DNA from 3 places in the Rhodococcus sp. F64268 genome. Region 2 is predicted to be linked to each of the others. Evidence: riboswitches for the same ligand, from Rfam matches in the RefSeq annotation. Region 2 holds a riboswitch; each other region holds the start of a gene.
What was found. A riboswitch is a leader RNA that binds a small molecule or an ion and turns the genes downstream of it on or off. The one in region 2 is predicted to bind thiamine pyrophosphate.

Region 1 (7,427 bases), on a different contig from region 2:
TCATGATTGCGACGGCAACGATGAGCGTCAAGCTCAGTTCGTTGGCGGTCATCGCGCCCAGAGTGTAGTTGTCGGCTCCGTACGCCGGACCGGTCATCAGCACCGCGGCGGGGTTTTCGAGCAGTGCCGCGCGGGCCTGCCTGGCCGCCTCGTCCGGATAGGCCGCGATGAGACTTTCGACGGTCACGTACACGGTGAATGCGAGTGCGAGGGTCCACACCGTGATGCGAACACGATCCAGCCGGAGGTAGAGCCGGAGCAGATCGCCGATTCCACTGAATCGATGCGCACTTCGGGTATCGAGGTCGGCATCGGGAGCAACTATGGCGGTCATCGGGTCGTCACCCCCTCTTCTTCGGGTGCATTCGTAGGGGTATCGCCGTAATGACGCAGGAAGAGTTCCTCGAGTGACGGCGGGGTGATCGTCAGATTCGCGATGTCGAGCTCTGCGAGTGCGCGCAGTACGGGGGCGACCGCAGCATTGTCGACGTCGAAGGCGAGATGACCGTCGTCGTAGGTCAGGTCGTGCACGCCGGTGAGCGATGCGAACCCACCCGGGAGCGTGGGCACGGTGGCTCGCACCGCGGAGCGGGTCAGGTGCCGCAACTGCGCGAGAGTCCCTGTCTCCACGTCTTTTCCGGAGCGGATGATCGTCACGGTGTCGCAGAGTTTCTCGACCTCGGCGAGAATGTGACTCGACAGCAGCACCGTTCGTCCGGCGTCACGCAATGCGCGCACCTCGTCGGTGAACACGGCCTCCATCAGTGGGTCGAGTCCGGACGTGGGCTCGTCGAACAGGTACAGTTCGACGTCCGACGCCAACGCCGCGACGAGTGCGACCTTCTGCCGGTTACCTTTCGAATAGGTGCGAGCCTTCTTGGTGGGGTCGAGTTCGAATCGCTCGAGAAGTTCGGCTCGGCGGGAAGGGCTGTCACCGCCACGGATACGAGTCAGCAGATCGATGATCTCGCCGCCGGTGAGCGCAGGCCACAAATTGGTGTCACCCGGAACATACGCGATGCGACGGTGGATCTCGACCGCATCGGTCCACGGATCGAGCCCGAGGACACGTGCCGAACCGGAGTCGGCACGCAGCATGCCGAGGAGCACGCGGATCGCCGTTGACTTTCCGGCCCCATTGGGGCCGAGAAACCCCGCCACTGTTGCAGTTCCGACTTCGATCGAGAAGCCGTCGAGGGCACGGGTGGTGCCGAACGTCTTGACGAGGTCGACGGTTTCGATGGCCGGTGTATCCATGATGCAACCTCCGTGATCGGTTACGAGAGAGCCGCCTCGCGAGCGGCCAGATACGCGGTGAGCATGCTCGAGTCGGTAAGGAGCGGTTCGGTGTAGAGCTCGAGCAACGGGAGCAGGAGACGGTCGGTGTAGGAACTGAGCCAAGCGGGCAGTGCGTCGAGGTCGAGGGGCTCGTTCGGCCCGGGGACATGCAGCAGGAGCGCGCCGGTACTCAATTCGACCAGAGCCCGCGCCCGTGCCTCAGGATTGCGACTGCGACTCACGACGCCGGACTCGGTGCCTTTCGCGAGGTAATCCTCGGTGGTGGCCACCAGATGATCGAGGAACTCTTCGGAGGCGGGGCCGCGGGCCTGGAGACTCCGGATCAGGTAGCCGATGAGCGGGGCGTAGCTCCCGATGTTCTCGAGCTGAGCGAGCATTGCCGCGACGCCGCTGCCCGGCTCGAGGGCCGAGGATTTGAGCTCTCGGATGCTGCCCAGGACGTACCCGTCGCAGTGCTCGCGCAGACCGGCCCGGGAACCGAAGTGGTGCACGATGAGCGAGGCGCTCACGCCGCATTCCGAGGCGATGGCCCGGAGTGAGACATTCACCCCATCCCGAGCAACGCAACAGATCGCCGCGTCGCGGATGCGAGCGCGTGTGGTGAGGTCGGAAACGCCCTCGGTTGAACGCATGTTCCAAGGGTTGCACACGCGTTCAACGACGTCAAGACTGCGCCACCGGCCCGGTTCAGGAGAAACCCATCACCTGCGCGCCCCACACCTCACGCATTGCGCCCTCCGGGTCTGCGACCACTGTGTCTCGTGCATCGATGAGTAGGGTGGCCCGCTCACGCGGCTCGTACTGCGGCCAGTGCTTCGACGCGTCCAGTGCGGCAGGAACCGCGTGCTTCGCGAACGCCAACCATCGTCGCTGGATCCGGCCCGACACCTCGATCGCACTCTTGCGCCCACCGAGCCAGAAACTCGGATCTCGACCGAGCGTGCCGAAATTACCGAATACGTAGGGTAATTCGGTTGCGTGCCCGGCACCGATCCGCGCTGCCTTGAGCATCGGCGTTGCGTGGTCGAAGCGGTACACCCACGTGGGGGAATGCTCGGAGTGCGCTTCCGCCACCCACAACACCGGCATCCGGAACCCGGCGTCGCGGGACAAGGCCATCGCCCCGCTCGGCTTCGGCAGATCGGGATACGCTGCGGCGATCTCGGCGAGCCGCGCGGGCTCGAGATCGGGGCGGTCCTTCGCAAGCGCCTCCAGCATGGCGCGCACGGACGAATCGTCGACCGGCATCAACGGCGACTTCATGAACCGGAAGATCGACGGCTCGTCCTTGTTCGAACCGATGATGAGCGGCACCCGGTGCGACAGGCCTTTCTGGAATGCCGCGACCGGGTACTTGGGCACGAGGTCGCGATCGACCACCGGCGTCATGGCCAAGGTGCCCGGAACTTTCGTGGGGATCTCCCCGACCACGGTTTCGGCCGCCTCGACGAGCTGCTCGAAGGGCATCTGCCGGAGACGCCCCACCCGAGCCGGAGACACCTCGAGGATCCCGAGGAACCGCTCGGCGACCACCGCCGCACGCTCACGGCCGTATACCGACGTCGCCGGCGGCGACTGCGCGATCGCCCGATGGAACAACCCCTCCGCACGAGGCACCGTCATCAACGTCGTGACCGAGCCCCCACCGGACGATTCGCCGAACAGGGTGACGTTATCCGGGTCGCCTCCGAAGTCCGCAATGCAGTCGCGCACCCACTCGAGCGCCGAAATTTGATCTCGCAAACCCAGATTCGACTCATATGTGTCGTCGGCGGACGAGAAGGACGACAGATCGAGGAATCCGAGGGCACCCAGGCGATAGTTGAGGGTGACCACCACGACGTTCCCCGCTTCACAGAGCGCACGCCCGTCGTAGATCTTCTGACCCGAGTAGCCGATGACATACGCACCACCGTGGATCCACACCATCACCGGACGCTTCTCGCCGTCCGGTTCGGGCGCCCAGATGTTGAGGGAGAGGCAGTCCTCCCCGATCGACATCTCGGACGAGATTCCGATCGGGCTGTTCGGGCTCTGTGGAGCGATCGGACCGTACTGCTCGCAGTCGAGCACGCCCGACCACGGCCGGGGACTCTCCGGCGAGCGGAATCTTATGTCGCCGCCGGTCGGGGCCGCAAACGGGATCCCCTTCCACGAGTACACCGCGCCGTCGCGGTACCCGCGGGCGTCGCCGTACTTGCATCCGACAATGAGCGTCTCGGCGTCCACATGACCTCCCGGTGAGCTTCTCGCATCCCAACGTACCCATCGGCAGCGGCGCCCACGGCCCGCCCGAGGTGCTATCGTCGCCTCCGACCGACACGGGGTGCTTCGCGACAGCGGGGCTGAGATCACACCCGTCGAACCTGATCAGGTAATGCTGACGAAGGGATGATTCGGGATGACTGTGCCTGCGCACGCTTCACCGACCGACCGTTTCACCGATGTCCTGTGGGACCGCACGAAGGTTCTGCGCGACTCCATCGACGACCTCGAGTTCCTGCGCCGCCTCGGCGACGGCACATTGCCGCTCGAGTCGTTCCGCTTCTACATCGAGCAGGATGCGCTCTACCTGGCCGGATACGCCAAAGCGCTCGCATTGCTCTCCGCCAAGGCGCCGGATCCTGTCACCGGCGCATTCTGGGCCACGAGTTCCGCGACGGCTGCCACCGAAGAATCGGCGCTGCATCGGCAACTCCTGACCGGGGGTGTACTGCCCGCGAACGACGATCCTGTCGCGCATTCCCCCGCGTGCCTCGGCTACGTGTCGTATCTGACGGCGACCGTCGCGACCGAGCCGTATCCGGTGGGTGCCGCCGCGGTGTTGCCGTGCTTCTGGATCTACGCCGAAGTGTGCCGCGACCTTGCGTCCAGCGCAGCTGTTGTGCTTGCTGCCGACCCGGCCCACCCCTACGCGCGATGGGTCGCAACCTATGACGACCAGGGATTCCAGGATTCGGTCGCCACCGCACGCACCCTCGTCGACGCTGCAGGGGCCGCGGCCACCGAGCCCGAACGCGACGCGATGATCGACGCGTTCACGCTTGCGACCCGCTACGAGTTGCTGTTCTGGGACACCGCCCTGAACACGCAGCCGTGGCCCGCATCGTGACGCTGCGGCACCGGATCGTCTCGCTCGCCGCCGCCATCTTCACGCTGTGCGCAGTCAGCGCGTGCGCCGGTGGCGGTTCCGACGACACGATCCGGTTCGCACTCGACTGGACTCCCAACACCAACCACACCGGTCTGTACGTGGCGCTGCAGGAAGGATTGTTCGACGACGCCGGGCTCGACGTCGAGATCCTTCCTTACAACGACGCGTCACCCGACACTCTCGTCGACGCGGGCAATGCGGAGTTCGGGATCTCGACCCATGGAATGGCTACGTTCGCACGCGCCGCGGGAGCACATACCGTTGCGGTCCTCGCCCCGCTACAACATTGGGCGACAGCGATAGCCGTCAAGTCCGACCGCGACGATCTCACGCGACCGGCCGATCTCGACGGCCGGATCTACGCGGGGTTCGCCGACCCGGGCGTCTCGGAAACGCTGGCGCAGGTCATCCGTAACGACGGAGGACAAGGCGAGTTCGAAGAGATCGTTCTCGGAACGTCGGCGTACGAGGCCGTCTACTCGGGTACCGCGGACTTCACCGTCTCGTATCTGGCGTGGGAGGGACTCGAAGCGGAGCATCGTGGATTGCCGATGCGCTATTTCGACTACACCGACTACGGCTTCCCCGATCAGTACGCGATCGTCGTGAACGGCAACGAGGACTGGCTCGCCGAGAACCCTGATCGTGGTCGCGCGTTCGTGCAAGCACTGCAGCGTGGCTACGAGATCGCTGCCGACGATCCCGATCGGGGCGCGCGTGCGCTGCTCGACGCCAACCCGGGTACGTTCTCGAACGAAGAACTCGTCTTCGAGAGTCAGCGGATGCTCTCCGCCGACTTCATGCGTGACGACCAGGGACGCGTCGGGACCCTCGACGCGAGCAGATGGGCCGGGTACGCCCGGTTCCTGTACGAGCAGGGGCTACTCACCGGTACCGACGGCGCGCGGCTGACCACCGAGCCCGACTGGTCGACCTACCTCACCGATGACTACCAAACGCCCTGAGCCCGCGGGGGCCCGGATCCGGGTCACGACTACCCGGAACTCCCCGCTCCGACGCCGCATCGATCGTGTACTTCCTGCGACGGTCGTCGCGGTGGCACTCGTCGCGACATGGCAGCTGTACGTGATGGTCAGCGGAATCCGCCCGCAAGTGCTGCCGTCCCCCACGCGCGTGTTGCAGCAGGGGTGGGCACATCGCATCGCCATAGCCGAGCACGCCGCTGCGACACTGCAGGTCACACTCGTCGGTTTCGTGGTGTCGCTGACCGTGGCGTGGCTACTGGCAGTCGCGGTCGATTTCTCGCCGTTCCTACGGCGAGCATTCGTGCCGCTGTTCGTCGCCTCGCAGACACTGCCGATCATCGCAATTGCCCCGCTCATGATCATCTGGTTCGGATTCGGTCTCCTGCCGAAGATTCTGGTGATCGCGCTGGCCACCTTCTTTCCGATGGCGATCGGCCTGATCGAGGGATTTGCCGCGACCGATCGCGAGGCCGGGGCACTTCTGCGCAGTATGGGAGCCACTCGCTGGCAAGAGTTCCGGTACGTGCGTCTTCCCTCGGCGCTGCCTCGGTTCTTCACCTCGCTGCGCATCGGCATCACCTACGCCGTGGTGGGCGCGGTGTTCGCGGAGTACGTCGGCGCCACATCGGGGCTCGGCATCTACATGGCCATCCAGAAGAATTCGTTCCGCACCGATCTGGTGCTCGCCGCGGTACTGGTCACCGCGACAGTGTCATTGGTGTTGTACCTGCTCACGTATGTGGCACAGCGCTTGATCGCACCGTGGGCCCTCGGCACAGAGAATCGAGCAACAGGGAGCCACGCATGAGTGCCGTCACCCTCTCCGGCGTCCACCGGTCGTTCGACGGCAACCACGTGCTCGACGACGTCGGGTTCGACGTGTCCCCAGGGGAATTCGTATCGGTCATCGGTCCGAGCGGGTCGGGGAAGTCCACGCTGTTCGGTCTGGTCGCGGGACTCGACACGCCCGACGAGGGGACCGTCTCGGTCGGCGGCGCTCCTGCGTCCCCGGGGTGCGCTGCACTGATGCCCCAGAAGGATCTCCTGTTCCCATGGCGCACAGTCCTCGACAACTGCGCGCTCGCCCTCGAAGTTCAGGGCGTGCCACGTCGGGAGGCACGCGCGCGGGCGCGGGCACTGTTCCCCACGTTCGGACTCGCCGGGTTCGAGGAGGCTCGTCCGTCGCAACTGTCCGGCGGGATGCGTCAGCGTGCAGCGTTGGCGCGAACAGTGATCCAACAACGCGAGATTCTGTTGCTCGACGAACCGTTCGGCGCTCTCGACTCACTCACCCGCACCGACATGCAGTTGTGGCTGCAGTCGGTGTGGCTGCGCGACCGGTGGACCGTCCTGATGATCACGCACGACGTACGTGAGGCCGTCCTGCTGTCCGACCGCGTCCTGGTCCTTTCGCCGCGACCTGCACGGATCCTGCACGAAGTCCGGGTCGGGCTACCGCGACCACGGTCGTTGGAGTTGCTGGCCGACCCCGAATTCGTGGCGATCGAACGTGAACTCGTGTCGGTCCTGCACTCACGATCCGACATGCTTTGATCGCTCGCGCTATTCGGACAACCCGCAATATCGAATCGGTAACAGGATGCCACCCCACCTGCAGCTGGCGTGCCACGTCGTATCTATCGGATTACGAGGCCCACCTGCACCACATGTCGGGCGTAGCTTGAATGATCCGTAGTTCGAACACCCGTCCGGTGTTGCGGCGAGTGGCGAGGAGGCGACGAAATGAGCAGCGCATTGTCCGCCCCCCTCGTCGCGCCTGTCCGTGCACGCTCCACCCCGCAGATCGAGGAATACGGCGGCGTCAGCATCGCCTCGCGCGCCCTGAGCATCTCCTTGCGCCACACGGTGCGACCACTCCTCGACGCGTGGGCGCTCACGCCGTCCCTTCCGTGGCCCACGGGTCTGGTCGACCGCGCAGCGTTCCCCCTGCTCCCGGCACCCGGGACCGAGTACCACCGCATGACGTT
Region 2 (7,427 bases):
ATCACGGTCCATTCCGTCGACATACACATCGGTTTCCGCGACCGCCTCGTCGGTCCCGAACGTGGTGCGTGGAGGGCTGAACATACGCGACAGACCGGGATGTTCGGTGCCGCTCTTCTGCGACAGGATCTCGCGCAATACCCCCGTCAACTGGCCGGCCAGGTCATCGGCCGACACGAATCGCCGGTTCGGATCAGGGTTGGTGGCGCGCAGCAACAACCGGTGAAACGAATCGTGCTCGGCAAGAATCGGTTCGTCGGAGGGCGTCGGCAAACCGTCGAGGTATCGCCCCTTGTCGGAGGGCATGTCGAGAGTGAGTACCGCCAGAGTTCGTCCGACCGTGTAGATATCGCTCGCGACCGTAGGTCCTGTCCGTGCGATCTCGGGTGCCTGGTAGCCGGGGGTGCCGTACAGGTACCCGTAGTCCTCGATACCGGCAACCGCACCGAGATCGATGAGTTTGAGCTGCTCGTCGGTGACCATGATGTTCTCGGGCTTGAGATCGTTGTAGACGAGCCCGATCTCGTGCAGATACCCGAGCGCGGGAAGGGTCTCCAGAAGATACCCGATGGCCTGCTCGACGGGCATCCGCTGGTCGGGGCACGTCCGCAGCACCTCGCGGAGCGAATGTCCACCCACATATTCCATGACGATGTACCCCATCGGGGTGCCGTCGGACCGAGGGTGCTCCACGAAGTTGTAGATCCGTACGATGCTCGGATGGCTCACTTCGGCGAGGAACTGCTTCTCGGCGACCGCCACCGCCTGAGCTTCCGCGTCGCCGGTGTGCAGAAGTCCTTTGAGAACGACCCACCGGTCACTGACGTTTCGATCGATCGCAAGGAAGATCCACCCGAGGCCGCCGTGGGCGATACAACCCTGTACCTCGTACTGTCCGGCGACGAGCTCTCCGGGCTGCAGGGCAGGTGTGAACTCGAACCGCGAGCCGCACTTCGGGCAGTTTCCAGACGCCGGCCCGGGACCCTTCGGGCCGCTGCGTCCCACCGGGTTGGCGCACTTCCAGCAGAACCGTTTCCCCTCGGCCACATGAGGATCGCGTAGAACTGCGGACGCAGGATCGATCGGTGAGGGTACCGGCACATCGACCAGATCGGCGACCCGACGGTGCAGATGTCCGCGCGTGCGGGAGCGACGAGTCGAGGACCGCCCTGACGGGGTGCTGCTGTGCGGAGCCGAGTCGGGAAGCGCTGAACGCTGTGTAGCGGGAGCCGAACGCTCGGTTGCGGGGGCTGAACGCTCGGTTGCAGGACCGGAGTCGGGTGTCTCGGGTCTATCGGCTGATTCGTCGCGTGTCATGACATCCTCAATCGACGTACGTCGGGGCCGGTGGGACAGGCGCCTGGCCGAGAACCGAGAGATACCGGTTGTACAACTCGGTCCACGTGCCGTCGGCGCGGATCCGCGCGAGGGTGCCATTGACCGCTCTCACCAGATCGTCGCTGCCCTGGGTGATCCCGATGCCGTACGGCTCGGACCCCAGTGACGGTCCGACCAGTTCGAGATACGGGTCCTGGGAGGCGAGCCCGGCAAGGATCGTGTCGTCGGTGGACACGGCGTCGACCTGTCGCTGTTGCAGGACGACGAGACAATCGGCCCACGAGGGCACGGTCAGTATCGACGCTGCCGGTTGCAGTTGTTGCATGCGCGTGAGTGACGTCGTTCCCGCAGCGATGCACACCCGCCGGCCCGCGAGATCCGCGGCGCTTCGGACATCGGAATCCTTGACGACGAGCACTCGCTGCTGCGCGAGGAAATAGACCGTGGAGAAATCCACCTGCTCGCGTCGTGCGCAGGTGATGCTCATGGTCTTCGCGACGATGTCGACGGTCGAATCCTGCAGGGCCTGCTCGCGTTCCGAAGAGTTCAGAATTCGGAAATCCACTGCCTCCGGATCGCCGAGAATGTCGCGGGCGATCTCCCGGGCGATCTCGACGTCGAATCCGGTGATGCGGCCGGTCGCGGGGTCGCGATAGCTCATGAGATTGCTGCCCGTGTCGAGTCCGACGATCAGCCTGCCGCGGGCACGGATGGCGTCGAGGGCAGGCCCGGTCTCGTTGCCGGTGGGACGCAGACTCGCAGTGGGATCGCCGCACTCCGGCGCCGTGGGCACCGCAGACGGGGAGGGCGCGAAGGCGGCGTCCTCGGGCATCGGAAGCGAGACGGTGGAGGTCTCGGTGGTCGCCTCGCGAGGCGGGACCTCCGTGGAGCACCCTGCCGCAACCGCCGCGACCGCACACAGGGCCGTGATCCACACTCCAGCAGAGCGCCGCGCTGTCACTGGTACTCCCGAAGTCGTGGCCACAGTCCGATGATGACAGCGATCAGCGACAGCACCATCAGGGCGATCGCCACGGGCGCGAGACCCGACAACGTGCGCGACGCACGGAACTCGTTGTCGCGGAGCTCGTGGCGGGTGTCCTCGATGCCTTCGCTCAGCGCCGCATCGAGACGGGCGAATTGCGCGGTTGCCTCATCGGGTCCGGGGCCGGTGGCGAGCACCGCAGCAGCGGTGAAATCGCCGCGTTCGAGCGCTGCCACGGTTCGTGCGTGCGACTTGATCCACGCCTGCCTGGCTGCTTCCGCCCGGGACGCGGCGTCGGTGCCGATCTCCACGATGCCACCCTCGGTGTAACCGTCGAGCCGATCCCCAAGGCGGGTGATCGTCTCGTCGTAGACCCCGATATATGCTCCGCTCGCGTCCCGCCGCGCGAGGAGAAGGGTCTCGGCCGTGCGGGACTGCTGCGCGAGGATGCGGCTCGCCGTGAGATCCGCCAGCGGCTCCGCGCCCTGCTCGATGGCGCGTTCGGTTGCGCTCGAGGACACCAGGCCGGCGATGAGGAGCCAGCACAGCAACGTACCGGTTGCACCGATCGCGAAGATCAGACCCGGGTTGAGAGTGCGGCGGGTCTTTCGGCTCACGAGGACATGTGCTGCACACAACGCCGCCACGGTGACCAGAAGCAGCCCGATCGCAGTCCATGGAGGGGCCACCGCGGCGCGCTGGGTCGAGTTCACCGCGATCACGCCTTGCGTATGCAACTCCTCGGCCACCGGCAGCATCGACGTCTGCATCATGTTCGACGCCTCGGCCAGGTACGCGGCGCCGACCGGGTTGCCGGTGCGATTGTTGGCGCGGGCGGTTTCGATCAGCCCCGTGTACATAGGGAGCATGCGCGCGATCGCGGCAACGTTCACTGCGCCGAGTTCGTCCTGCTCTGCGAGCCCGGCCGCGGCGACCACGAGCTGCCCGGACGCCTCCGCAACAGCCTCGACATAGCGGTCGCGCACCGGGGCAGGCTCGATCCCACCCGAGATGAATCCGGTGACGGCGGCCGCATCGGCGATGGACAGCGCGCTGTACAGGTTCTGGGCGGCGTTCGCGAGCGGCTCGGTTGTTGCCAGAAGGCGGTCATGGGTGGCCTTCCGGCTACTGGCGACCTGCGCGGATGCCACCCCGGAGATCACCAGCAGAACTGCGAGTACCAACCCGAGCGAAATCAGTTTGGCCGGTGTCGACCGGAACCACTCACGTGCTCCGTCGCTGCGGTCACGCGGCCCGTCATGATCCTCGGCCGAGCCTCCCGAGCCGCCGACGGAATCGATGGGAGGGGGCATGCGCACGTTCACGGCACAATCCCTTCCTCGAGCAACCCGATTGTGGCGAGCATATAAGTTCGATAGGACGTATTGGCAGGCGTCCACATCGTCGGAGGTCGACCGGAGTTCGAAAGTGCCGGTACCCGGCCCCCGAATGGGGATGTCGTGCCCTCGTGACGGCCGAGGGCGAGGAGGGTGGATTCGATGCGCGGTGATGGGGACGGCTGGGCGGTAGGGCCGGACGGAGGACGCCGATGGGGCGTGCACGGTGCTGCGGGTTTGCTGCTCCGCGCACCGCGAAGTGACGGGAACCCTGCGGTGTTGCTCCAGCTCCGCGCGGTGTGGAGCCACCAGGGCGGTACCTGGGCGTTACCGGGTGGCGCCCGCGACAGTCACGAATCCACAGTCGACGCCGCAGTTCGCGAGGCTCACGAGGAAGCGGGAATCGACAGTACGTCGGTCGCGGTACGAGCCGAACGGGTCACCTCGGGAAAGCTCGGCTCGTGGTCCTACACGACGGTGGTGGCCGATGCGCCCGCACCGCTCGACACCACCATGAACGGGGAGAGCACCGAATTGCGGTGGGTGGGCGAGGACGAGGTCGAATCGATGCCTTTGCATGCGGGCTTCGCCGAAGCGTGGTCTGCTCTGCGCACCCGTCCGGTGCGGATGCTGCTCGACACCGCGAACGTTCTCGGAGCCACTGGGCCGTCCGGATGGTGGCGAGACCGTCCCGGCGCGACAGGCGCCCTGCTCGCCGACATCGCGGCGGCGCTCCCACGCACCGTCGAACTTCCGGACGGAACGTTCGGGTGGGTGTCACGGGTCGAGGCGGTCCTCGAAGGTCGTGCGCGTAGCGCGATCGTCGTCGACGACCGTACCCGCGTGCATACCGCGGACGGCAGTGGCGACGACGAACTCGCGCGGCTTGCCGCGGCAGACACACCCGATACTTCCGCTGTTCCCGCTACGGCGACCGCGCTCGATCCGGCCGTGACAGTAGTGGTGACCGCCGATCGAGGACTACGTGAGCGTCTGCCGCACGGCACCATGGCACTGTCTCCGTCGGCAGTACTGGGCTGGTTGTAGGGCGTCAGACGGGCAGCGCAGCCTTCAGCGCTGCGGCGGCAGCGCGCGGGTCGTCGGCCTTCGTGATCGCGCGCACCACCGCGATGCGCTGGGCGCCCGCGTCGAGCACCTGGGGGAGACGTTCGAGATCCACACCGCCGATCGCGAACCACGGACGCTGCGGATGCGAAGCGTGTACCTCCCGGAGGACGTCGAGTCCGGCCGCCGTGCGCCCCGGCTTGGTCGGGGTGTCCCACACCGGCCCGGACGCGAAATAGTCCACTCCGTCCTCGCCGTCGGCGAGCACGGCCTGGGCGCGGCTGGCCGTGGACCGGCCGATGACGATGTCGTCGCCGAGGATCCTCCGTGCCTGCTTCACCGGTAGGTCGCCCTGCCCGAGGTGCAGGATGTCGGCGCCGGCGGCGAGCGCGATGTCGGCGCGGTCGTTGACCGCGAACAGCGCACCGTGGCGTGCACACGCATCGGCGATCACCTCGAGTGCGGCGAGTTCCTCACCGGCCTCCAGGCGGCCGAACTTCTTCTCACCGGCGGAGTCCTTGTCACGCAACTGCACGATATCGACGCCGCCGACCAGGGCTTCCTCGATGAACCGGGCGAGATCGCGGGTGTCGCGACGGGCATCGGTGCACAGGTACAACCGCGCGGTCGCGAGGCGCCCACGGGGGTCGGGATGGCTGCCGCGGTAGGTGGTCGGATAGGTCGTCACGGACAAGACGGTAGCCTCTACCTCGAAAGTGACAACACGGGAGTCCCGGGGATCGCGGGGCTGAGAGGGGGCCTGCCGGCCCCGACCGTTATGACCTGAACCGGATCATGCCGGCGCAGGGAGTGAGGTGGATGTCGTGTCGACAGTAGCGGTCATCGGCGGTGGCGTGATCGGTCTGGCCGTCGCGTGGCGTGCAGCCCGTGCGGGATGGACGGTCACCGTCCACGATCGTGCTCCGGGCACCGGCGCATCCTGGGTTGCGGGCGGAATGCTCGCACCGTTGTCGGAGGGGTGGCCCGGGGAAGAACGCGTCCTCGATCTAGGGGCGGCCTCGCTGCAGCGCTGGCCCGCACTCGCGCACGATCTCGAACGCGAGACCGGCATCGACGTCTTCACTGCGGGTGCATCGCTGACGGTCGCACTGGACGCCGCGGACGCCGCCGACCTGCGCACGATCGCAACCTGGGTCGCGGAGCAGGGCCACGAGATGCGCATCCTCACACGCGCCGAGATCCGTGATCTCGAACCGTCGCTGGGGCCACGGATCAGGCTCGGCCTGCTGGCCCCCACCGAACTGTCCGTCGACAACAGAAGGCTCGTCGAAGCGCTGCATCGCGCTGCCGTCGCAGCGGGTGTGCAGTTCGTTCAGGCTTCCGTCGGCGACCTCGACGAACTGTCCGAGGATCGCGTCGTGCTCGCTGCGGGATGCGCATCGGCGCGACTGTGGCCGGACCTTCCGGTCCGGCCGGTCAAAGGTGAGATCCTGCGGCTGCGCGTGCGACCCGGAGCGACCCCGCCGCCGCGGCACACCGTGCGCGGCAGTGTGCACGGACGCCCCGCGTATCTGGTGCCGCGCGCCGACGGGATCGTCGTGGGAGCGACCCAGTACGAAGCGGGCGACACCGAGGTCACGGTCGCGGGAGTGCGAGACCTGATCGCCGACGCCGAAATGCTGTTTCCCGCGATCGGTGAGTACGAACTGCACGAGGCGAGCGCGGGGCTGCGCCCGATGACCCCCGACAATCTGCCGCTGATCGGCAGATTGTCGGATCGGGTGATTGCTGCCACCGGGCACGGCCGCAACGGAATCCTGCTCACCGCGGTCACGGTCGACGCGGTGCTCGCCGAACTCGCCGACAACCCGCTCGCCGAGGTGGCACATGCAGATCCCCAACGATTCGCGAAGGAGAGCGTGCGATGACGAATCAGATTTCGGTCGGTATCACCGTCAACGGTGAGGAGAAATACTTCGCAGACGAACCGGCCATGACGGACCTGCTGGCGGAGATGGGACTGCCCGAGAAGGGCATCGCGGTCGCCGTCGACGGGGTGTTGTTCCCCCGGGGGCGCTGGAGCGAGAAAATCGGCAAGGGCGCGCAGGTCGAGATCCTCACGGCGGTGCAGGGTGGCTGAACACGCACTCGCGCGGGTGGACCCGGGGCATGACCTGCCCCCGCTGACCATCGCCGGAAGATCGTTCTCGTCCCGGTTGATCACCGGCACGGGAGGCGCCGCGAACCTTGCCGTGCTCGAGGACGCGCTCGTTGCCTCGGGTACCGAACTGACCACCGTGGCGATGCGTCGGGTCGACGCGACGTCCGGAACGGGCGTGCTGGACCTGCTGGTTCGGCTCGGGATCGCGCCGCTGCCGAACACCGCGGGGTGCCGCGGAGCGAAGGAGGCGGTCCTCACCGCGCAACTGGGCAGGGAAGCGCTCGAAACCGATTGGGTCAAGCTCGAAGTCATCGCCGACGAACGAACCCTGCTGCCCGATGCGATCGAATTGGTCTCTGCTGCAGAGCAGCTCGTGGACGACGGGTTCAATGTCCTGCCGTACACCACCGATGATCCGGTGCTCGCGCGTCGTCTGGAGGATGTCGGGTGTGTCGCGGTCATGCCGCTCGGATCACCGATCGGGACGGGGCTGGGTATCGCCAATCCACACCACATCGAGATGATTGTCGAATCCGCTGGGGTACCCGTCATTCTCGACGCCGGTATCGGTACTGCCTCG
Region 3 (7,427 bases), on a different contig from region 2:
GATGTGTCAGTGTGCATGAACTCTCCTCGTGTGCGGGCTTGCGTCACCGCCGATAATGCGACTTCATGTTGACATGAAGTCAACTGTGATCTGGACGATCGGTGAGGTGGCCGAGCGCTTCGGCCTCGCCACGCATGTATTGCGGCATTGGGAGGACGTCGGGCTGATCGCACCCGACCGCGACAGCGCAGGGCGCCGCCGGTACCGCGACGCCGACGTCACCAGGGTGGCGGTGATCATCAGGAGCAAGGCCGCCGGAATGAGCCTCGACCAGATCCATGTCCTGCTGGCAGGGCAGACGGACGAGCGGCGCGAGGTGCTCACCGCGCACCTCGACGACCTGGAGCGGCGGATGGCGGAGATGGCCCGCTCCCGGGAGATGACACTGCATGCACTCGAATGCCGCGCTCACGACATCGCGACATGCCCCAATTTCGCGGCAGGCGTCGCCGATCTCCTCGAGAACCCCACCGACACGCGTCCTGATTTCGGCTCGGGCCACACCATCACGGAAGACGCATCGCGATGAGTCGTTCTCGGACCCGGAACAATTCTCCGTGAGCTACCCGGCAACCACACTGTGCCGCTGAGGTAGAGCCGGTACCTCCAGCCCCAGTGAGTCACGCAAGGTACTACCCGGGTACTCGGCGCGGAACAGGCCGCGACGCTGCAACTCCGGCACCACGAGGTCGACGAAGTCGTCGAGAGAATCCGGGTAGGCAGGGCACATCAGGTTGAAGCCGTCGCAGGCGCCGGTGACGAACCATTCCTCGATACGGTCGGCGATCGATTCCGGCGTTCCGATCATGGTGGCGTGACCGCCGCCCGCAGCGAGAAACCCGAGCAGCTCCCGCAGCGTGGGACGTTGCGTCTCGATGATTCGCTGCACCGTCGAGTATCGCCCCTGCGGGCCGGTGAACTCCGATATGGGAGGCAGGTCCGAAACCGGAGCGTCGAGAGCATGACCGGTGTAGTCCTGTCCCGTGAAGGACCCGAGCTGGGCGAGCGCGCCCTCGACATCGAGAAGGGAGTCCAATGCGGCCTTCTTCGCGTGGGCTTCGTCGTCGGTGCGGCCGACGTAGGTGACGAGACCGGGCAGTATCGCGATCGACGCGGCATCACGTCCCGCGGCGGCGGTGCGGGCCCGCAGGTCGGTAGCGAACTCGAGCGCTGCCGGAAGATCCCAGGCGACCGAGTACACCGCCTCGGCGTGGCGTGCTGCAAGATCGCGTCCGGTGTCCGAGGACCCGGCCTGGAACAACACGGGGCGTCCCTGCGGGCAGCGTGGCACCGTGAGCGGGCCGTCCACGCGGAAGTGTCTGCCGTGGTGTTCGATCGGGTGGATCGCGTCGGCATCGAGGAAACGCCCGGCAGCGCGGTCCGCGATCACCGCGTGTTCGTCCCACGAATCCCACAGCGCGACAATCGCGTCGATGAACTCCTCCGCCCTTCCGTATCGTTCGGCGTGGGCCGGTAGCGACTCGAGTCCGTGGTTGCGGGCTTCGGCGTCGAACATCGAGGTCACGATGTTGGCACCTGCGCGTCCACCGCTGATGTGATCGAGCGAGGCGAGCATGCGGGCCGCGTGGAACGGCGTGTAGAAGCTTGCGGACACCGTGGTGACCAGGCCGATCTTCTCCGTGGCCCGCGCCATCGCAGACAGCGCCGTGAGCGGTTCGAGAAACCACGTCGTGCCCGCCGTGTACGCGGTGTTCACGCTGTGCCCGTCGGCGAAGAACACCGCATCGAAGCAACCGCGTTCGGCGATGCGCGCGAGTTCTTCGAAGTAGGCGATGTCGCCGATGCGCTCCGCGGCGGAGTCCGGGTGCCGCCACGCCGAAGAATGATGCCCGACACCGTACAGAAATGCGCCCAGATGCAGAGTGCGCCCCGTCATCAGTCCATCACCAGCCCGCCGTCGACGACGAGGTTCTGCCCGGTGACCGCGCGCGACCAGTCGGACGCGAAGAACAGCACGGCGGCGGCGAAGTCCTCCGGCGTCGTCACCGCACGCAGCGGGGTGGACCCGGCGATCAGATCGAAGACCTCAGGGGGTGTCGCGGACGATGCATCGGTGGTGCGCAGGAGTCCGCCGGACACCATGTTCACCCGGATGCCTTCGGGGCCCAGATCCGCGGCGAAGGTGCGGGTCGTCGACAGCAGGGCTGCTTTCGCCGCGGTGTAGTCGTGGTACGGCACGACCGGGTTCTGGAACAGGTTGGTCCCGATGTTGACGATGCTGCCGCCGCCCGCTTCGCGCATGCCGGGCAGGGCGGCCTGGATCGTGTTCACCGCGCCACCGACGATGCCTTCGAGTTGTGCCGCGAACGCGCCGTAGCCGATCTCGTCGGCCTTGTCGCGGGCGTCACCGTTGAAGGAGAAGTCGGGAAGGGCATTGTTGACCACGGTGGTCACCGGACGTCCGAAGTGTTCGCGCGCCCGGTCGAACGCGGCCTGTACCTGCGTGCGGTCGGTGACATCGGCCTGCACGGCAAGTGCTCGTTCGGGGCCGATGCTCTCGGCGAGAGCCCGTGCTGCGTTGCCACTGCGCCGGTAGTTCACCACGACCGATGCGCCTTCGTCCGCGAAGGCCTGCGCGATGCTGCTGCCGAGCCCGCGGCCTGCGCCGGTGATCAGGACGATCCGATTCTGCAGTGACGTTGTGACGAGAGCCATTGTGGCGCCTTCCCTTCGGAACGAGGGACACGCAGACGGCATCGGTCCACTGGCCTGTTGCCGACTCGGCATCCCTTCGCTCGCATGATCGAGATCAGGTTCTACGGGTGTGGTCTCAGCCGTTTCCGGCACCCCGTGTCGAGTTCCGAACGCCAGGTTAGCAGTGTGCACGGGCAACGACGGAGCGCGTCACGTTCCGGCACGGGCGAACAGCAACGCCAGCCACGCCCAGCCCACTGCGATCACGATCCGCTGCACAAGTCCGGCGGAGCGGGCGTCGCTTTCCCACGCCTGACCGAATGCGACGAAGCCGATGCTCAGCGCGACGGCGGTCAGGCCCGACAACCATGTCCACACCGTGCCGGGGACCGTGAACGCCGCGATGACCGCCGCTGCTGGAAGTGCGGCGAACACGACCGCACCCGCGTGGTCGTGAATCTTGTGGCGTCGCGTGTACTCCGTCGGTGTCCGGTCCGGTGTGCCCGGCGGATATCCACGCATCGCATCCATCGGAAAGAGTCCCGACACTACGAGCGCGACACCGAACACTCCGATCGTCACACCGAGCAACACGCTGCCGAATACATCGGCGACGCCGACGGATCCGAGGGCCACTACCGCACCGCACACGATGAAGTTGGTGCTCTGGATCCAGCCCCGGCGGCCCAGTGCGAGCGCACTGACGGGCTGGCGTACCGGGTGATAGCCAGGACGAGTCCACCCGTCGACGAGGAAGACCACGACGAACACCGTGAGCGCGACCGAACCGATGATCGTCACGCGGTTACTCCCACCGGAAGAGCGCCGCCGCGACGACAACACCGGTCACGATCACCACGCCGAGCGCGACGAAATGGGCCGGATCGGCCGGACTTCCGGCCCACGCCGCGGACATGGCCTGCGTCGAGGCGCCGAACGGTAGCCACTGTCCCACCGCGGCAACGGGATCCGGGAGTGAATCGGTGCTGCCGAACAAACCGCCGGTTGCGCCGAGTGCGAAGAACGCGACGAGACCGATCGCCACCGCGGAGTTCGGGGTCGGGGAGATCGCCGCGACGATCATTCCCACCGCGTACATCGCCGCCATCGAAAGCGCGAAGACACCCAAAGCAGTGCCCGGGTGCACAGGCAGACGGGCGTCGAAGAAGACGATCGCGACGACCAGCGCCGCACCGAGCCCGACCAGGGTCTGCAGCACGCTCACCACGACCTGCGCCACCAGGACCATCGCAGGCGACGCCGGCGTCACCGACAGCCGGCGCAGAATCCCCGTGCGACGGTAGTACGCGAGGAAGCTCGGCATGTTGATGACGCCGATCGTGGCGATGATGATCGTGAACACCAGCGGCAGGACGTACACATCGAGCGCCGACCGTCCGTTGATCACAATCTCGCCGCTCGCCGACGACGCACTCATGACGAGGATCAACAGCGGGAGGCCGATCGGCACGACGAGACCCGCAGTGTCGCGAGCCACCATCCTCCCTTCGCACGCGATCAGCGTCAGCCACGCTGCGAGACCGGGCCGCCGGATCTCGGTGCCGGTGTTCATACGGTGTCCTCCAGTTCTTTTCCGGTGAGCGCGACGAATGCCTCGTCGAGGTTGTTCGCCGAAGCTGCCGCAACGAGGCCGGGCGGAGTGTCCAGGGCGACGAGCCTGCCTGCGTCGAGCAGGGCCACTCGGTCGCAGAGACGTTCGACCTCTTCCATTGCGTGGCTGACCAGGAGGACTGCAACGTTGTCGTGGCGCAATCGCTCGACCGTTTCCCACATCTGTCGCCGGGCCCGCGGGTCGAGGCCGGTGGTGAGTTCATCGAGGATGACCACTCGTGGTCGTCCGGCGAGTGCCAGCGCGATCGACAACCGCTGCTGCTGGCCACCCGAGAGCTTCTCGAATCGGGTTCCTCGTTGCTCGGTGAGACCGACCATCTCCAACAGTTCTGCGGCACCGACGGGGGCCGGATAGAAGGTGCGATACAGACGGACGAGTTCGGCCACGGTCAATGCCCCGTGGAGGGTGGCCTCCTGCAATTGAACTCCGAGGAGCTGACGGGCGTGTGCACGGTCGCGGTGGGGATCGACGCCGAGAACACGCACACGTCCACCGTCGGGTGATCGCAAGCCCGCGACCATTTCGACGGTGGTGGTCTTGCCCGCCCCGTTCGTCCCGATGATCCCGAGGGTTTCGCCGACACCGAGTGTGAAGCTGATGTCGTCGACCGCGACCCTGTCTCGGTACCGCTTGCACAGGTGCTCGGCGACGATCGCCGGAGTGCTGGTGTCCATGACGCCGACGCTATGAGCCGAGCGTGCGTGCTCGCGCGTGCCGGATGTCAGGAATGCCGACCATGACTTTCGGCACCCGCTCAGCGTGTGGCCGCGGCTTAGAGTGATGTCGTGCATCGATGGACACCGGAGGGACTGTCGGGCGTGGCGATGCTCGTCGTCTCGGTCGTGGTGGGCGGACCGGTCCTGTTCGGCGGCGCTCGCACCGAGATCCCGCGTGTCGCGTGGATCGTGCTGTTCGGTGTCCTGCTCGTCGCAGTGTTCGGTGCCGCTGCGGCCCGACGACCGTCGGCAGGCAAGGTTTCGTTGGCAGTGGCCGTCGTCTCCGGCTGGGCGGTGGTGGCGACCGCGCCGGGTATGGGGCCGCTGCCGATTCTGCTCGTCGTCGTCGCTGCCGTGAGTGTCTACGTCGTACCGGTTCGCGTGGGTCTGTTCGTGGTGGTTCTCAACACGCTCGTCATCGCCTTCGCGGCGGCGCAGCAGACCGGGAATACGGGTGCGACGATCCTGACCGCAGGTTTCTATCTCCTCATCCAGCTGGCGACGCTGTTCAGTTCGTTGTCGCTGCTGCGGGAACAGCGGATGCGGCGGGAGCTGGCCGAAGCGCACGTCGAACTCCAGGCAGCGACCGTCCTGCTGTCGGAATCCGCGCGCACCGCGGAACGACTGCGGATCTCCCGCGACCTGCACGACCTCATCGGTCACCAGCTCACTGTGCTCGCGCTCGAACTCGAGACGGCACGGCACCGCGATGGTGACCGGGCTCGTGAACACGTCGAGCGAGCGAACGGGGTCGCACGGGAATTGCTCGCCGACGTCCGGTCCACGGTGGGGGAGCTGCGAGTCGAGCCCTTGAATCTCGAGGTCGCCCTGAACCGTGTGGTGCGGGATCTGCCCGGGCTCGATGTGCAGATCGACGTCGCATCCGATGTGGAGGTCCGCGAAGAGCAGGCTGCGGCATTCGTGCGTGCCGTGCAGGAGATCGTGACCAACGCGCTTCGGCACGCCGATGCTCGTACAGTTCGAGTCGAGGTCTCGTCGGAGGCCGGAAGCGTTGTCCTGTCCGCGACCGACGACGGTGCAGGCACCCGGAAGTTGACCGTCGGCAATGGTCTGCGCGGCCTCGCTGAACGGTTCGAAGCTCTGGGCGGACACGCCACATTCGACGGCAACGGTGGGTTCCGAGTCACAGCGAGAGTGCCGATCTCATGATCCGCGTTGTGGTGGTGGACGACCAGACCCTCGTGCGTCAGGGAATCCGGAGTTTGCTGGAGGTCGCCGAGATCGACGTGGTCGGGGAAGCGGACGACGGTCGGGTGGCCCTCGACGTCATCGCCGACACCGGCCCCGACGTGGTCCTGCTGGATCTCAGAATGCCCGGGTACGACGGTATCTGGACGCTCGATCGCCTGCGTGAGCGGGAGGTCGCGGTCCCGGTCCTCGTGCTCACGACATTCGACGACGACGCCCTCGTGCTCGATGCTCTGCGCTCGGGGGCGCGCGGCTACCTGCTCAAGGACGTCACGCTCGACCAGTTGACGCACGCGGTGCGGACCCTTGCCGACGGCGGAACGCTCATCGCCCCGTCGATCACCGACCGGCTTCTCCGTGCGATCCGGTCCGGCCCGTCACCGTCGGGGGCGGGGGCCTCGCGCGCACCGGACCTCACCGACCGAGAACTCGAAGTGCTTCGCCTGATGGCCGAGGGCTTCAGCAACCGCCGAATCTCCGAGGCACTGTTCCTCGCCGAGGGCACAGTGAAGAACCACGTGTCGTCGATTCTGCTCAAGTTCGGTGCCCGCGACCGGACCAACGCGGTGTTACGGGCACTCCACGACGGAGTTCTACGCTGAGTGGCCCGAGGACGACCCGAGCAGATCAGCGGCAGCAGTTCGGATCGAGCACCGTGCACAGGGCGTCGAGGGCTTCACCGTGGACTCGGTGATCGACGTTCATGCCTCGTCGGGTCGAGTCGACCATTCCGGCTCTGCGGAGTTGCCCGAGGTGATGGCTGACGGTTGATTCGGCCAGGCGCACCGCGCCGGCGAGGTCGCATGTGCACACCTCACCGACATCCGCTGTGAGCAGAATCGCCATCAGCTGGATGCGAGTCGGGTCGGCGAGCGCTCGTTCGGGCCGCTGATCGATCTGCCTCGGTGGGTGCACGATCTGTCCCGTTCGAGCACATCGCGCGCCTGCCGATGGACACATTGTCCTGGACCTCGCTGATCGTGCTCACGATGGTCGCGTTCGCGGTGTCCTCGCTCGGCGTGGCGGGGTTCCGCCACCGCGACCTGGAGACCACCTGACCACCCTGGGCCGGACTGCTCAGCTCAGATCGGCGAAGCGTTCGGTGTCACGGACCTGGCCGGAGACGATGATGGTGTCTCCGGCCGAGAGAACGGTGTCGGCGGTGGCGTAGGTGAAGCCTTCGCCGGGGCGTTTGATCGCAACGACAGTGACCT

Region 1: linked by a shared signal. The riboswitch ahead of MWU77_RS17845 (TenA family protein) and the one ahead of thiO (glycine oxidase ThiO) in region 2 are both predicted to bind thiamine pyrophosphate.
Region 3: linked by a shared signal. The riboswitch ahead of MWU77_RS02325 (3-oxoacyl-ACP reductase) and the one ahead of thiO (glycine oxidase ThiO) in region 2 are both predicted to bind thiamine pyrophosphate.

What each region holds. Positions count from the first base shown of each region.
Region 1 covers NZ_JALKAI010000007.1:118,937-126,363, reverse strand. The annotation lists gene MWU77_RS17865 (ABC transporter permease) at 1-334, opposite strand, end outside; gene MWU77_RS17860 (ABC transporter ATP-binding protein) at 331-1,257, opposite strand; gene MWU77_RS17855 (TetR/AcrR family transcriptional regulator) at 1,278-1,931, opposite strand; gene MWU77_RS17850 (carboxylesterase/lipase family protein) at 1,987-3,528, opposite strand; TPP riboswitch at 3,612-3,708, shown strand; gene MWU77_RS17845 (TenA family protein) at 3,701-4,411, shown strand; gene MWU77_RS17840 (ABC transporter substrate-binding protein) at 4,396-5,418, shown strand; gene MWU77_RS17835 (ABC transporter permease) at 5,399-6,247, shown strand; gene MWU77_RS17830 (ABC transporter ATP-binding protein) at 6,244-6,993, shown strand; gene MWU77_RS17825 (alpha/beta hydrolase) at 7,183-7,427, shown strand, end outside.
Region 2 covers NZ_JALKAI010000002.1:266,858-274,284, reverse strand. The annotation lists gene MWU77_RS05790 (serine/threonine-protein kinase) at 1-1,317, opposite strand, end outside; gene MWU77_RS05785 (glutamate ABC transporter substrate-binding protein) at 1,325-2,299, opposite strand; gene MWU77_RS05780 (hypothetical protein) at 2,296-3,648, opposite strand; gene MWU77_RS05775 (NUDIX hydrolase) at 3,823-4,707, shown strand; gene thiE (thiamine phosphate synthase) at 4,712-5,413, opposite strand; TPP riboswitch at 5,440-5,554, shown strand; gene thiO (glycine oxidase ThiO) at 5,550-6,614, shown strand; gene thiS (sulfur carrier protein ThiS) at 6,611-6,826, shown strand; gene MWU77_RS05755 (thiazole synthase) at 6,819-7,427, shown strand, end outside.
Region 3 covers NZ_JALKAI010000001.1:485,871-493,297, forward strand. The annotation lists gene MWU77_RS02310 (bifunctional 2-polyprenyl-6-hydroxyphenol methylase/3-demethylubiquinol 3-O-methyltransferase UbiG) at 1-17, opposite strand, end outside; gene MWU77_RS02315 (MerR family transcriptional regulator) at 74-529, shown strand; gene MWU77_RS02320 (LLM class flavin-dependent oxidoreductase) at 563-1,897, opposite strand; gene MWU77_RS02325 (3-oxoacyl-ACP reductase) at 1,897-2,676, opposite strand; TPP riboswitch at 2,731-2,822, opposite strand; gene MWU77_RS02330 (DUF998 domain-containing protein) at 2,866-3,456, opposite strand; gene MWU77_RS02335 (ABC transporter permease) at 3,461-4,228, opposite strand; gene MWU77_RS02340 (ABC transporter ATP-binding protein) at 4,225-4,962, opposite strand; gene MWU77_RS24900 (sensor histidine kinase) at 5,074-6,174, shown strand; gene MWU77_RS02350 (response regulator transcription factor) at 6,171-6,815, shown strand; gene MWU77_RS02355 (metalloregulator ArsR/SmtB family transcription factor) at 6,841-7,128, opposite strand; gene MWU77_RS02360 (hypothetical protein) at 7,119-7,271, shown strand; gene MWU77_RS02365 (TrkA family potassium uptake protein) at 7,291-7,427, opposite strand, start outside.